Regions from separate parts of the Streptomyces sp. MS06 genome, predicted to be linked through region 4. Evidence: riboswitches for the same ligand, from Rfam matches in the RefSeq annotation. Region 4 holds a riboswitch; each other region holds the start of a gene.
What was found. A riboswitch is a leader RNA that binds a small molecule or an ion and turns the genes downstream of it on or off. The one in region 4 is predicted to bind cyclic di-AMP.
Positions count from the first base shown of each region.

Region 1: linked by a shared signal. The riboswitch ahead of ACL02U_RS05935 (transglycosylase SLT domain-containing protein) and the one ahead of ACL02U_RS00690 (NlpC/P60 family protein) in region 4 are both predicted to bind cyclic di-AMP.
Region 2: linked by a shared signal. The riboswitch ahead of ACL02U_RS25280 (transglycosylase family protein) and the one ahead of ACL02U_RS00690 (NlpC/P60 family protein) in region 4 are both predicted to bind cyclic di-AMP.
Region 3: linked by a shared signal. The riboswitch ahead of ACL02U_RS18275 (C40 family peptidase) and the one ahead of ACL02U_RS00690 (NlpC/P60 family protein) in region 4 are both predicted to bind cyclic di-AMP.

Region 1 is NZ_JBJZOJ010000008.1:53,873-57,072, reverse strand. Features, by position in the region: gene ACL02U_RS05940 (polyprenyl synthetase family protein) at 1-576, opposite strand, end outside; cyclic di-AMP (ydaO/yuaA leader) riboswitch at 1,636-1,807, shown strand; gene ACL02U_RS05935 (transglycosylase SLT domain-containing protein) at 1,812-2,306, shown strand; gene ACL02U_RS05930 (HAD family hydrolase) at 2,518-3,200, opposite strand, start outside.
Region 2 is NZ_JBJZOJ010000055.1:12,015-15,214, reverse strand. Features, by position in the region: gene eno (phosphopyruvate hydratase) at 1-258, opposite strand, end outside; gene ACL02U_RS25280 (transglycosylase family protein) at 768-1,499, opposite strand; cyclic di-AMP (ydaO/yuaA leader) riboswitch at 1,504-1,671, opposite strand; gene ACL02U_RS25275 (transglycosylase family protein) at 1,892-3,034, opposite strand.
Region 3 is NZ_JBJZOJ010000031.1:22,185-25,384, forward strand. Features, by position in the region: gene ACL02U_RS18265 (helix-turn-helix domain-containing protein) at 1-132, opposite strand, end outside; gene ACL02U_RS18270 (ATP-binding protein) at 361-822, shown strand; gene ACL02U_RS18275 (C40 family peptidase) at 1,229-1,702, opposite strand; cyclic di-AMP (ydaO/yuaA leader) riboswitch at 1,706-1,909, opposite strand; gene ACL02U_RS18280 (urease subunit gamma) at 2,808-3,110, shown strand; gene ACL02U_RS18285 (urease subunit beta) at 3,121-3,200, shown strand, end outside.
Region 4 is NZ_JBJZOJ010000001.1:172,591-175,790, reverse strand. Features, by position in the region: gene ACL02U_RS00690 (NlpC/P60 family protein) at 236-1,423, opposite strand; cyclic di-AMP (ydaO/yuaA leader) riboswitch at 1,432-1,602, opposite strand; gene pcrA (DNA helicase PcrA) at 2,088-3,200, shown strand, end outside.

The sequences.
Region 1 (3,200 bases), on a different contig from region 4:
CGCCCCGAAGCGGCAGGACACCGCCACCAGCGAGCCCGTCTTGCCGCCGAGTACGTCCAGGTAGTGGTCGACGGGGTCGCGTCCGTCGGTCGGACCGGCCGTCTCCAGGATCTGCCCGGTCACCAGCCGCTCGAACGCCAGTGCCTGTACGCGTACCGCCTCCGGGCCCAGGTCGGCCAGGATCTGCGAGGCCCGGGCGAACAGGAAGTCGCCGGTCAGAACCGCCACGGAATTCCCCCAGCGGGTGTTCGCACTGGGTACGCCGCGCCGCACCGCGGCCTCGTCCATGACGTCGTCGTGGTACAGCGTGGCCAGGTGGGTCAGCTCCACCACCACCGCCGAGGGCACCACACCCGGCGCGTACGGGTCGCCGAACTGGGCCGCGAGCATGACGAGCAGCGGCCTGAAGCGTTTCCCGCCGGCCCGCACCAGGTGCTGCGCGGCCTCCGTGATGAAGGGGACCTCGCTCTTGGTGGCCTCGAGCAGCCCTTCCTCGACAGCCGTCAATCCGGCCTGGACATCGGCTTCCAGAGCCTGGTCCCGCACGCTCAGCCCGAACGGCCCGACGACGGTCACGAGGGGTCTCCTGTCTGCTGGTGTCTGCTGGCGGTTACACGGTTTGTCGACAGGTAGCTGCCATCACTCGAGTCAGCGTATCCGGTCACGTTTCGATCACCGATAGCGCCCATGGTTACAGGCCAGGCGGTATCGGATCACGACCGTTATTTTTTTGATCAGCAGATAAGGTCGGATATTTATCGATCCACCTGCGCGGATGCCGAACGCAGAGTACTGCGCCGCCCGGCCCCCACCCGGGGAGCCCCTGCCACCCGCGGAATCCCCGCCGCCCCCGGAGGCCCGGCCCCGCCGTCGCGCCCGCACCCACACCCGCGGGGCACCCCCGCACCCACACCCGTGGGGCGCCCCCGCGAGCACCCTTGCAGACGCCCCCGCGAGCACCTCCGCAGGCGCCTCCGCAGACGCCCCCGCGAGCACCTCCGCAGGCGCCCCGGCAGGAGCCCCGGGGAGCACCTCCACAGGCGCCCGGCGGCCGGCGCACCATGCGGCGCACCGAAGGACCCGCTCGACAGCCCACCGGACACCTCCGCAGCCGTACGGACACCCAACTGGACAACCAACCGGACAATGATCTGCACCACACGCCGGTTCTCGACACGTATATACGAATTACTCCGATACGCCCCGCCGAGGATGCGCCCCTCGACCGGAGATACGTCTTCCGAGCCGCTCCGGCCTCGCTCCGACGCGGGCCAACGAAAAGCACCCTCCGCGCGCCTCGGCCGCCGACAGGACCGACCACCTCCCGGAGCGCCCTCCACTCCCCGCCACATAAAGGCGAGTTGACTATATTGCCCGATTCGCCGCTCTTGTCGACACGGGTGAGTTGGCTCACTCGCGGCAACCACCCCACCCCTCTCCCCGCCACCCGTGTTCCCCGCCCGCACAACGCAGTTGAGGCTTGGCGACCGCAAAGGATCAAGCAGTCGAAATGGTGCTGATCATGCCTTGAAGCCGCGATCTGCGCATCCGGTACTTGTTCCGGACATGTGCTCTCGCATACGTTCCCGGCCTGTCGGGCGGACGCCGAATCCTGCCGCCGCCCGTCACCACCCATCTACGAACTCACCCACAGCGGCAGGAGCGGGGGACCCAGGTATGCCGCCGATCCGGCCCGTCCTGTCGACGCGCCGGACCGGCTAGGGGTGAAGCCGTGCCGCACTGCGACCCGGCCGGGCATCTCCAGCCCGAACCCGACAGCTCACCTCGCAGGCGCCGGAGAGGAATCCACCATGCTCGCTGCCGGTCAGCCCCGCCGTTCCCGCATGTCCCGCATCGCCCGCACCGTCGCCGTCGCCGGCACGGGTGCGGCCGTGCTCGCCCTGCCGCTCATCGGCGCGACCACCGCGTCCGCAGCCACGACCACGAACGGCACCGCAGCCGCCACGACCACGCTCGCCGGGTACCCCAACAACCTCGACGGCTGGATCCGCGAGTCGCTCGCGATCATGGCGGAGGAGGGCATTCCGGGCAGCTACAACGGCATCTACCGCAACATCATCCGCGAGTCGTCGGGCAACCCGAACGCCATCAACCTCTGGGACTCCAACGCCGCCGCCGGCACGCCGTCCAAGGGCCTGCTGCAGGTCATCGACCCGACCTTCAACGCGTACCACGTGCCCGGAACCGCCTACGACCCCTACGACCCGGTCGCCAACATCACCGCGGCCTGCAACTACGCGGCCGCACGGTACGGATCGATCGACAACGTGTTCGGCGCGTACTGAGATAGCGCGGTCGCCGCCGATCGGGCACCGCCCCCGCGGCTCCGGCGCGGGACACGCACCCGCACCGTCCCGCCCGCCGGGGGCGCACACCCTCCGGCGCGGCGGGATTCCGCCCGAGGCCGTACCGACCGCCGCGACGGCCGTTCGCGGCGGTCGCCGTCCACGCGGGTCGCCGTCCACGCGGGTCGCCGCCGTCCGCGGTCCCGCCCCGCTAGGGGAAGAGCCGCTCCAGGACGACGGCGACCCCGTCGTCCTCGTTCGACGAGGTGACCTCGTCGGCCACCGCCTTGAGCTCGGGATGGGCGTTGGCCATGGCCACGCCGTGGGCCGCCCAGCGGAACATCGGGACGTCGTTGGGCATGTCGCCGAAGGCGAGCGCCCGCCCGGCGGGGAGCCCCAGACGCTCGGCGGCCAGGGCCAGTCCGGTCGCCTTGGTGACGCCGCACGGCTGGAGTTCCACCGTCCCGGGCCCCGACATGGTGACGGTGGCGAGCGAGCCGACGACCGCGCGGGCCGTCGCCGCCAACGCGTCGTCGGAGAGCTCCGGATGACGCAGCAGCACCTTGCTGATGGGCGCGGCCCACAGTTCGTCGCGCCGCCCCACCCGCACCGCGGGCAGGGTCGGATGGGGCATCACGTAACCGGGTTCTATGAGGGTCAGCCCGTCGGCCCCGTCCTGGTCGACGGCGGCGCGCACCTGCCCGACCTCGGCCTCGATCTTGCCGAGCGCGGTCTCGGCCAGTTCCCGGTCCAGGGTGACGGACCAGAGCAGTCGGCCCGCACCGGCGTCGTACACCTGCGCGCCCTGCGCACACACCGCCAGTCCCGTGCAGCCGAGGTCCGCCAGCAGCGGCCGGACCCGGGGAGCGGGGCGCCCGGTCACCACCAGGTGGC
Region 2 (3,200 bases), on a different contig from region 4:
CTCGGTGGCGTCGTAGCCGACCAGCTCCGGGCCGATCTGCTCGATGACGGCGAGGACGGCCTTCTCGACGCCCTTGCCCTGGTAGCGGTTGGGGTCGCCGTCACGGAGCTCGATGGCCTCGAAGGCACCCGTCGAGGCACCGGACGGGACGGCGGCACGACCCGTGCTGCCGTCGTCGAGGCCGACCTCGACCTCGACCGTGGGGTTGCCTCGGGAGTCCAGGATTTCCCGGGCTACGACGACGTCGATGGACGGCACGAGCATCTCCTTCTTGGGATGTGACGCTGGAAGTGCGGGGCCACGTGAGCCTTGCGACTAGAGCCTAACCGTCTCAGGGCCATCGGCCAGCCGACCGACCGGCCCGTGGACAGGACCGACCGTACCCTTTGTTTTCTAACGGAACAAAGGGGAGGGCGCCTTTTCGGAACGACGGCCCGGCGGAACGGGTGCGGGGCGGAGGGGCCGCGCAGGGCGGACCGGGTGCGCGGTGGAAGGGCGACGCAGGGCGGACCGGGTGCGCGACGGAAGGGCGACGCAGGGCTGGCCGGGGTGCGCAACGGAAGGGCGGGCGCGCCGCGTACCGGGGTCGGCCGGCGCGGGGGCCGCACGGGGGCGTGCCGGGCGATCCGCAGAGGGGGTTGCGCGGCGATCCGGAGGGGAGCGGGCGCGGCGGCCGTAGGGGGCGGGGGAGGAAAAGACCCCGCCCCGGTGCGTACGGGGGAACACGCACCGGGGCGGGGAGCCCGTGGGGACGGGGCCGCTGAACCTTACTTCAGGTGCAGCTGCTGACCCGGGTAGATGAGGTCGGCGTCGTCGATGATGTCCTTGTTGAGCTGGAACAGCTTGTGCCAGCCGCCCTTGACGTGGTGGCTCGCCGCGATCGCGCTGAGGCTGTCGCCCTTGACCACCTTGTACTCGCCGTCGCCCTTCCTGACCTTCTTGCCGGTCGGGGTGGTGACGGTCTTGTGGCTCTGCTCGGTCTTGTGCGTCTGAGCCGGGCGCTCGGCGGAGCGGGAGGTGCTCTGCCCGGTGGAGCGCTGGGTGGTGGACTGGCTGCTCTGACCGCTCTGACCGCTCTGGCTGCTCTGGCTGCTCTGGCTGCTCTGCGTGGAGCCGCCGTTGTAGGCCGCGCCGGACAGACCGGTGCCGCAGACCGGCCAGGCACCCTTGCCCTGGCCCGCGAGCACCTTCTCGGCGATCGCGATCTGCTGCGACTTGCTCGCGAGGTCGGCGCGGGCGGCGTACTGCGTACCGCCGTAGGCGGCCCAGGTGGAGGCGGTGAACTGCAGGCCGCCGTAGAAGCCGTTACCGGTGTTGATGGACCAGTTGCCGCCGGACTCGCACTGGGCGACGGCGTCCCACTCGGAGGCGGTGGCGGCGGAGGCGGTGCCGGACGCGATCAGCGGGGCGGCGACGGCGGCGCCGGCGACACCGGCGATGGCGATGGCGCGGCTGGCCTTGGACGGACGACGGTGCTTGCCCTTGCCGGAAAACAGCATGGAAGGATCCCCTCACCGACGCCTGCGAGGTGAGCTGTCGGGTTCGGGCCTGGTGAGTTGCCCGGCCGGCCCCTCCTGGGAGGCACGGCTTCACCCCAAGCCGGTCCGGTTCGACTGCCCGGCACGGCACTTACCTTGGGTCCCCCGCTCCTGCCTACGGCGCTCGAAGCGACGACTGTTCCCGAGCGGCCGCTGGCAGGATTCGGCGTTGCGGCAGCCGGGGCTCGCGGTGACGAGCGATCCTGACGGTAGACACGCGATCCGCCGGAATTCAAAGACGATCAGGGCTTCTGAGACTCATCCCACAGTTTCGCCAAACCGGACATCAGACATCGAACGGGGCGTTAACTCCCAGTGTTTTTGCCCGGTTCAGGCGACCTGCCGGAAACCGGCTACGCGTCGGCGTGCAAGGTCTGACCGGGGAGGATGTGGCCGGGGTCGGCACCGACGACGTCCTTGTTCGCGGCGTAGAGCGCGCGCCAGCCGCCGTCGACGCCAAGGGAGTCGGCGATGGAGGCCAGGGTGTCGCCGGCGCGGACGGTGTACGAGTCACCGCCGTCCGCGGCATGCCGACCACCGGAGGCGGCGGCATCGGTTCCGGCACCCCTGGCATCCGGCACACTCGCGACATCTCCGGCACCGGGGGCATCCTCGTTCGCCCTGGGGCCGCGATGCCGGCCGGTACCCAGCGCACCGGTGTCCACAAGGTACGAAGAACCGGCGCTCTGCCCCTCGTTGCCCGGATCGCCGGTTTCCTCACTTTCTCCGGAAGTCGCCCCGGAAGTCCCGTCGGCACCCTGCGGGTCGGCGACACCCGACGGCGCCCCGGCGGGGGAACCGTCACCCGCCGCACTCCCCCCACCAGAGGAGGGCGACAGGGAGGGCGAAGCGGACGAAACATCCCCGGACGGTGCCGAATCCGGCGAACCCGTCGAAGTGCCGGAAGAGGACGAAGCGCTGCCCGGCGAAGCAGAGGAACCGGCTACCCCCGAGGATCCGGCCGGGGCCGACCCCGCCCCATCGGACGCGCCCGAGTCGCCGAAGTCGCCGGAGCCGTCCGGCGATCCCGGTGAATCGGACAGCCCGTGCGAGCCGGACGAGCCGGATGAAATTCCCGAACCCGCCGAACCGGCCGAACCTGCTGATCCGGAGGATCCGGACGATCCGGATGCTTTGCCCGAGGTTGCGTCACCCGCGACACCGGTGTCGACATCGGCCGATCCGGAGTCCTGGGCGAGACCCGAGACCGGCCCGCACAGCGGCCAGTGGCCGACGCCCTGGTCCGCCAGCACCTTCTCGGCGACCGCTATCTGCTGGGAGCGGCTGGCGAGGTCGGGGCGGGCCGCGTACTTCAGGCCACCGTGCGCCTCCCAGTCCGCCTGGGTCAGGTGCAGTCCCCCGTAGACGCCGCTGCCGGGGTTCGCACTCCAGGAGCCGCCGGTCTCGCACTCCGCCACCTTGTCCCAGGTGCTGCCGTCGGCCGCGTGCGCGCCGGCGGCGCCGAGGAGCGGGATGGCGATGGCGGAACCGGTCACTCCGGCCGCGACGACGAGAGCCGGAGCCTGACGGGGGCGACGGTGACGGCCGTTCCCGGTGAGCATGCAGGGGCCTTTCGCGAGACAGCGGGGACCGGCGTGGCAGGTGATGCGATGCGCCACGCTGACGAGTGAACGTATCGGCTGACGATCAGTTGTCACAAGT
Region 3 (3,200 bases), on a different contig from region 4:
GATTCGGCTGACCTTCGACTGGTGCCAGCCCACCAGCCGAGCCGCCTCGCCGCTGGTGAAACCCGCACCGGTGCGCAGGGAGCGAAGTTCGGCGCCCAGCTTCCGGCGGCGGACCGCGGGACCGTCCTGCATCGCGCCACTCCTCCTCGTATTCCTTTACTCCTGTCGCCCTGCCAAATATGTGCTGCAGTAACAGAGTTCACCGCTTCGAGCGACAGATATATGCACATCTTGGTGGATCGCCGCCCATGAGCGCCCCTGTGGTGGCAGTCTGGCGGCCAAGCACCAGTCCGGGACCGTACTCGAACCATCCGCCTCGCGTGCCGGACCGCGGTCCCGCGGGAAAAGGACGACGTCGCCATGGCAGATCTTCTGGAAGCATCCGTCACTCTGCCGAGCGATCCCGCCTCGGTACCCGCGGCCCGTGCCTTCGTGGCCGGCACCCTCGCGGAGTGGGGGCTGGCGGAGGACTCGGACACCGCCGACACCATCCGGCTGATCGTCTCCGAGCTGGCCACCAACGCCGTCCAGCACACCTTCGGCCAGTCGCCGACCTTCACGGTGGGCCTCACCCTGGAACGGGACGAGGAGCTGCGCATCGGCGTCACCGACAGCCATCCCCGCTTCCCCAGACGGCTCCCCGCGGCCGTTCAGCAGGACAACGGCCGCGGGATGGTGATCATCCGATGCCTGACCGCGGAGTGCGGCGGGAGCCTCACCGTGCGCCCCACGCCGGAGGGCGGGAAGACCGTCTCCATCGCCCTGCCGTGGACCGTCACCGCGGTCGACGCGGTCCCCGCGGTCCACCGGCCCGAGCCATGAGCCCCCGCTGGGCGGGGCGCGGCTCACGCCGGCACCGGTGCCGGCGGGGCTCCGCCCGCGACCGGCACGTCCGGCCCGGGCCGGGCCGGCCCGGGCCCGCCCGGAGGGAGCCCGGGGCCCGCACCGCCATCACCCGGTACACGCGGCCACTGCCGTGTACGGGCGTCACCCGGGCCCGCGACGCGGCGCCCGGCGGACACGGCCTCGACGGCACCTCGTTGGTCGCCACCGCCCGGCCGCCGCCACCGCCCGGCCGCCGCCCCCGCCCGGCCGCCGCCACCGCCCGGCCGCCGCCCCCGCCCGGCCGCCGCCACCGCCCGGCCGCCGCCCCCGCCCGGCCGCCGCCCCCGCCCGGCCGCCGCCGGGCCTGCTCGCCGGCGGACCCGGCCGTCGTCCGACGCGGCCGTCAGCGGACCCGGCCGTACCAGACGCTGCCGGTCCAGATCTTCTGCAGCCGCACCACGTCGCCGGTCTTCGGCGCATGCCAGATCCGCCCCCGTCCGGCATAGATGCCGACGTGGTAGACGCTCCGGCCGTAGTGGAAGAAGACCAGGTCACCGACTCTGCGGTGGCGGGCGGCAACGTGATGGGTGCGGTTGTACTGCTGGGCCGCCGTTCGGGGCAGCTTCTTACCCGCCTTCTTGTACGAGTACAGCGTCAGACCGGAGCAGTCGAAGCGGTACGGGCCCGTGGCGCCCCACTGGTAGGGCGAGCCCTTCTTGGAGGCCGCCACGTGGAGCGCCTTCGTCGCCACCGTGGCGGCCGCGGCGTCCGGGGCGAAGCCCGGTACCAGGACCGAGCCGCCGACCGCGGCGAGCGTGAGGGCCGAGGCGGTCCCGGCGCGGGCCATGAGGGACGGGACACGATTGGGCACAGTCATGCGCAACCCTTCGTCATCCGCCTGTGAAGGATGACCTGTCGGATTCGGGCTGGCGAAGTTGCCCGGTCGCCGTGGCGGCGACTTCACCCCAAGGACCGCTCGGAACTGACGCTCCGGCAGCCCGTCGTGCTCGGGTCCTCCACTCCTGCCGATCCACTTCTGTCGACCCGTCGCCCGGACGGCGGCAGGACTCGGCGTCCGCCCGGACCGCCCCGCCGTCTGTGGCGGGGGCTTGCCGTCAGTCAGGGATCCTCACCCACGGGCGCCGGAGAATCACAACGGAACCTGGCCTATGTGTCGTTGGTCACCCTTCCTCCGTTGGGGTGGGTGCGGGCCGGCCGGACCCGGCGTCCACCCTGCGGACCTGCCCCGGACCAGCGGCGTAGACGTACGGCGGGTTGCCGGGCCGGGAGGGCGGCGCAACCGCGGCGAGCCCGAAAAAACCGGTGCGGATACGCCGATGAGGGGACCGTCGTTCGGCGCGTTTCAACGGGGCCGCGCCGGACCCGTCGCGGGGTCCGGTACAGGGCGGCGCGAACGGAGGTTGTCAACCGCCGACGCGCGGCGGCGCACCGCCCGCGCCGGGAGGCACCGCGGCCGTCCGACCGGCAGGGTGTGGTCCCGCCCGCCCGAACCGACGCCCGCGTCGTCCCGAACCGGTGCCCGCCCCCTCCCGCGCGTCGCCCCGCCCTCGACGAGCTGTCCCGGCGCGCGGCCGGCGAGCCGCCCCCTCCCGTGCGTCGCCCCGCCCCGGACCGCCGCCCTGCCGCCCGCCCGTCCTCCGTCCCAGGGACCGTCCTCCGCCTCACGGGGCGTCCTGCGCCCCGGAGGACGACTTCTGTCCCGGACCGTCACCCGGTCGGCGCGCGACTCGCCCGTGTGCGGCGGTATGCGGCACGCCAGGACGCGGTCATGAGGTGATCAAGGTTCGGTTTAACGTCGTTGAAACTCCACCGAACTAACCTGCCCCACCACGCCACCTGGGGTTTTCGTATCCGGTTCGCGAAGGTTCGCGCGGTTCGTCCGTGTGCTACGTGTATTCCCTGGCGCGGTGGCTGCGGCAGCCGGACCCCGCACGGTCCGGAGCGAGGAGGTGAGGTGGGACATGCAACTGACCCCGCACGAGCAGGAGAGGCTGCTGATCCACGTGGCGGCCGACGTCGCCGAGAAGCGCCGCTCCCGAGGGCTGAGACTGAACCACCCCGAGGCCGTCGCCCTGATCACCTCGCACCTCCTCGAAGGCGCCCGCGACGGCAGGACCGTCGCCGAGCTGATGTCCTCCGGGCGGAAGGTGCTCACCCGCGACGACGTCATGCCCGGCGTGGCCGAGATGGTCCACGACGTGCAGGTGGAGGCCACCTTCCCGGACGGCACCAAGCTCGTCACCGTGCACGAGCCGATCGTCTGAGGGGGCGGCGATGACACCGGGAGAGATCCTCTTCGCCGACGGTCCGATCGTGTGCAACGCGGGCCGCGAGGTCACGGCACTGCTCGTGCT
Region 4 (3,200 bases):
GCTCCGCGGCGGCGCCCGCCACGCCCTGTTGTCGCGCTTCCCGGTGAACGAGGCGAGAGCGCGGGTGATCGGGGCGCACCCCGGCGCGGGATGGCCGTGCGCCCCTCACGCGCCGGAGTGCGCCCCCAGAGTGCGCTCGGGCGCGCTGGGGGCCTGCCGGGAGGCCGGGAGGCGTGGCCCCGCGCACCCGGGACGCGCCTCCGTACGGGTGGGGCCGAGCGCGGCCCCGGGCGGGTCAGGCCGGCCGCACCACGCTGTGGATCGCCGACTCGCCGTCGTAGTAGATCGACTCCTCGCGGACGTACGCACCGGGCTTCGGAGCGTGGATCATCATCCCGTTGCCGATGTAGATGCCTACGTGGCTGACGTCGCTGTAGAAGAAGACCAGGTCCCCGGGCCTGGCCTGGGACAGCGGCACCGTGGTGCCGGCGTTCACCTGGTCGTAGGTGGTGCGGGGAAGGTCGACACCGGCGGCCTTCCAGGCGGCCTGGGTGAGACCGGAGCAGTCGTAGGAGCCGGGGCCCGTGGCGCCCCAGACGTAGGGCTTGCCGATCTGCGCGCGTGCGAAGGCGAGGGCCTTGTCGGCCTGGGTGGCGGAGGCGGTGCCGGTGGAGGTGCCCGAGGAGCCGCTGTCGGACGTGCCGGTCCCCGACGTGTCGCCGGTCTGCGCCTGCTGTTGCTGCTGAGCGGCGGCATCCGCCTGGCGCTGCTGCTCCTCCGCCTGCTGCCGGGCCAGTTCGGCGGCCTTGCGGGCCGCCTCCTCCTGCTTCTGCTTCTCGATCGCGGCCAGCCGGGCCTTCTCCTCCGCGGTCAGCCTGGACAGCAGGTCCCGCGCATCCGACAGCTTCTTCTGGACGGTCGCCTTGGCGGCCTTGAGGTCGTCCTGGGTCTCGGTCAGCGTCTGCAGGCTCTCGGTGGCCTCCCGGCGCTGCTCCATGGCCTGCGACTGCTGCGTGATGTAGTCGTCGACCGCCGCCTTCTGGCGTCCGGTGAGCCGGTTCATCACCTGGGCGTGGTCGAAGTAGTCCTGCGGGGAGTCCGCGAGCAGGAAGGTCGCCGTGTCGGGGACGGCCGCGCCGGTGCGGTACTGGGCGGCTGCGAAGGAACCCAGTTCCTCCCGGGCGTCGTTGAGCCCCCTGGTGCGCTCGGCGACCTGGTCCAGGAGGGTGTCGACGCGCTTGCGCTGCTTCGTCGTCCGCTCCTTGGCGGCGTTGTACTTGTCCGTCGCCGCCTCGGCCTGCCGGTACAGGTCGTCGACCTTCTTCTCGACCTCCTCCAGGCTCGGCCGGTCGTCGGTGGAGGGCGAGGCGTCGGCCGTCTGGGAGAGCAGGGCGACGGAGGTCAGGGCGGCCGTGGCGATTGCGGGGGTGCGGATACCGGACACCCGGTTGCCTGCGGGACGCGACTTGCGGTGCGACGCCAAGGGAGGCGACTCCTTCCATGTTCCGCCTACCGGGTTAGCTGTCGGGTTCGGGCGGACGGTTCGGAAGGCTGGCCCTACGGGCCGTACCGGTGACGGAACGGCCCGATTCACCCCAGGTCTCGGTTGGGTCCCCGGCTCCGGGCGCCGTGCGGGCGCGTCGGACTCGGCGGAGGCCGCGCGGCCCGACGACGTTCGCCGGTGGCTGCCCTGCGGCCCGACCGGCACGGTAGCCAACTCGTGAGGCTCCTGTGAAGGTTGATGAGTGATATGCCCGATACATTTTCGTGACCTGATCCCGGAGCGTTGCTCAGCGTGACCCTTCCGGAAGGTTTCCGATACCACTCGGGCCCTTCCCGGCCCGGAAGGCGCTTTCCGGGCCCGCTCCGGGTCCGCCCCGGGGGCGACTTCTCGCCTGCCTCCCCGGAACCCCCGGCCACCCCGTTCGCACCGTCCGTCCCGACCCCTCCGCCGGTCCCGTCCGGGGAACCACCGGCGACCCTTCCCGGCGCGGCACGCCCTCCGCCGTACCGCGCTCCCGTACCGCGCTCCCGTACCGCCCGCCGCAGCACACGGGTCGCCGTCGCGGACCGGTTCGGCGCCGATCCGGACGGTCTTCCCGAGGCGGCCGCGAGCTGTCAGTGCGGCGCCCTAGACTCGGAGAGCGATGAGCAGCCTCTTTGACGACAGCTTCCTGGCGGACCTCCAGGCCCCGCGGGCCCAGGAGGAGCACCTCCCGCCGCCACCCGAGGACGACCACGCTCCGGAGTCGATTCCGGACGATCTGTTCGGCGGGAAGTTCGACGTGCCGCCCGACCGCGACGCGCACTACCGCGACGGCTCCCCGCGGCCGGTGGTGGACCCCGCCGCGCTGCTGGAGGGACTGAACGACAACCAGCGCGCCGCGGTGGTGCACTCCGGCTCCCCGCTGCTCATCGTGGCCGGCGCCGGCTCCGGCAAGACCCGGGTGCTCACCCACCGCATCGCGCACCTGCTGGCCGAACGGGGAGCGCACCCCGGGCAGATCCTCGCGATCACCTTCACCAACAAGGCCGCGGGCGAGATGAAGGAGCGCGTCGAGCAGCTCGTCGGCCCGCGCGCGAACGCCATGTGGGTGATGACCTTCCACAGCGCCTGCGTGCGCATCCTGCGCCGGGAGAGCAAGAAACTCGGCTTCACCTCGTCGTTCTCCATCTACGACGCCGCCGACTCCAAGCGGCTGATGGCCCTGGTCTGCCGGGATCTCGACCTCGATCCCAAGCGCTATCCGCCCAAGTCCTTCAGCGCGAAGATCAGCAACCTGAAGAACGAGCTGATCGACGAGGAGGACTTCGCCGCCCAGGCCGCCGACGGATTCGAGAAGACCCTCGCGCAGGCCTACGCGCTCTACCAGTCGCGGCTGCGCGAGGCCAACGCGCTCGACTTCGACGACCTGATCATGACGACGGTGAACCTGCTGCGCGCCTTCCCGGACGTCGCCGAGCACTACCGCCGCCGCTTCCGGCACGTCCTGGTCGACGAGTACCAGGACACCAACCACGCCCAGTACGCCCTGGTCCGCGAACTGGTCGGCACCGGGGCGCACGACGAGGACGTCCCGCCCGCCGAGCACGACCTGCCGCCCGCCGAACTGTGCGTGGTGGGCGACGCCGACCAGTCCATCTACGCCTTCCGTGGCGCGACCATCCGCAACATCCTCCAGTTCGAGGAGGACTACCCGGACGCGACCACGATCCTGCTGGAGCAGAACTACCGCTCCACGCAGACCATCCTCACCGCG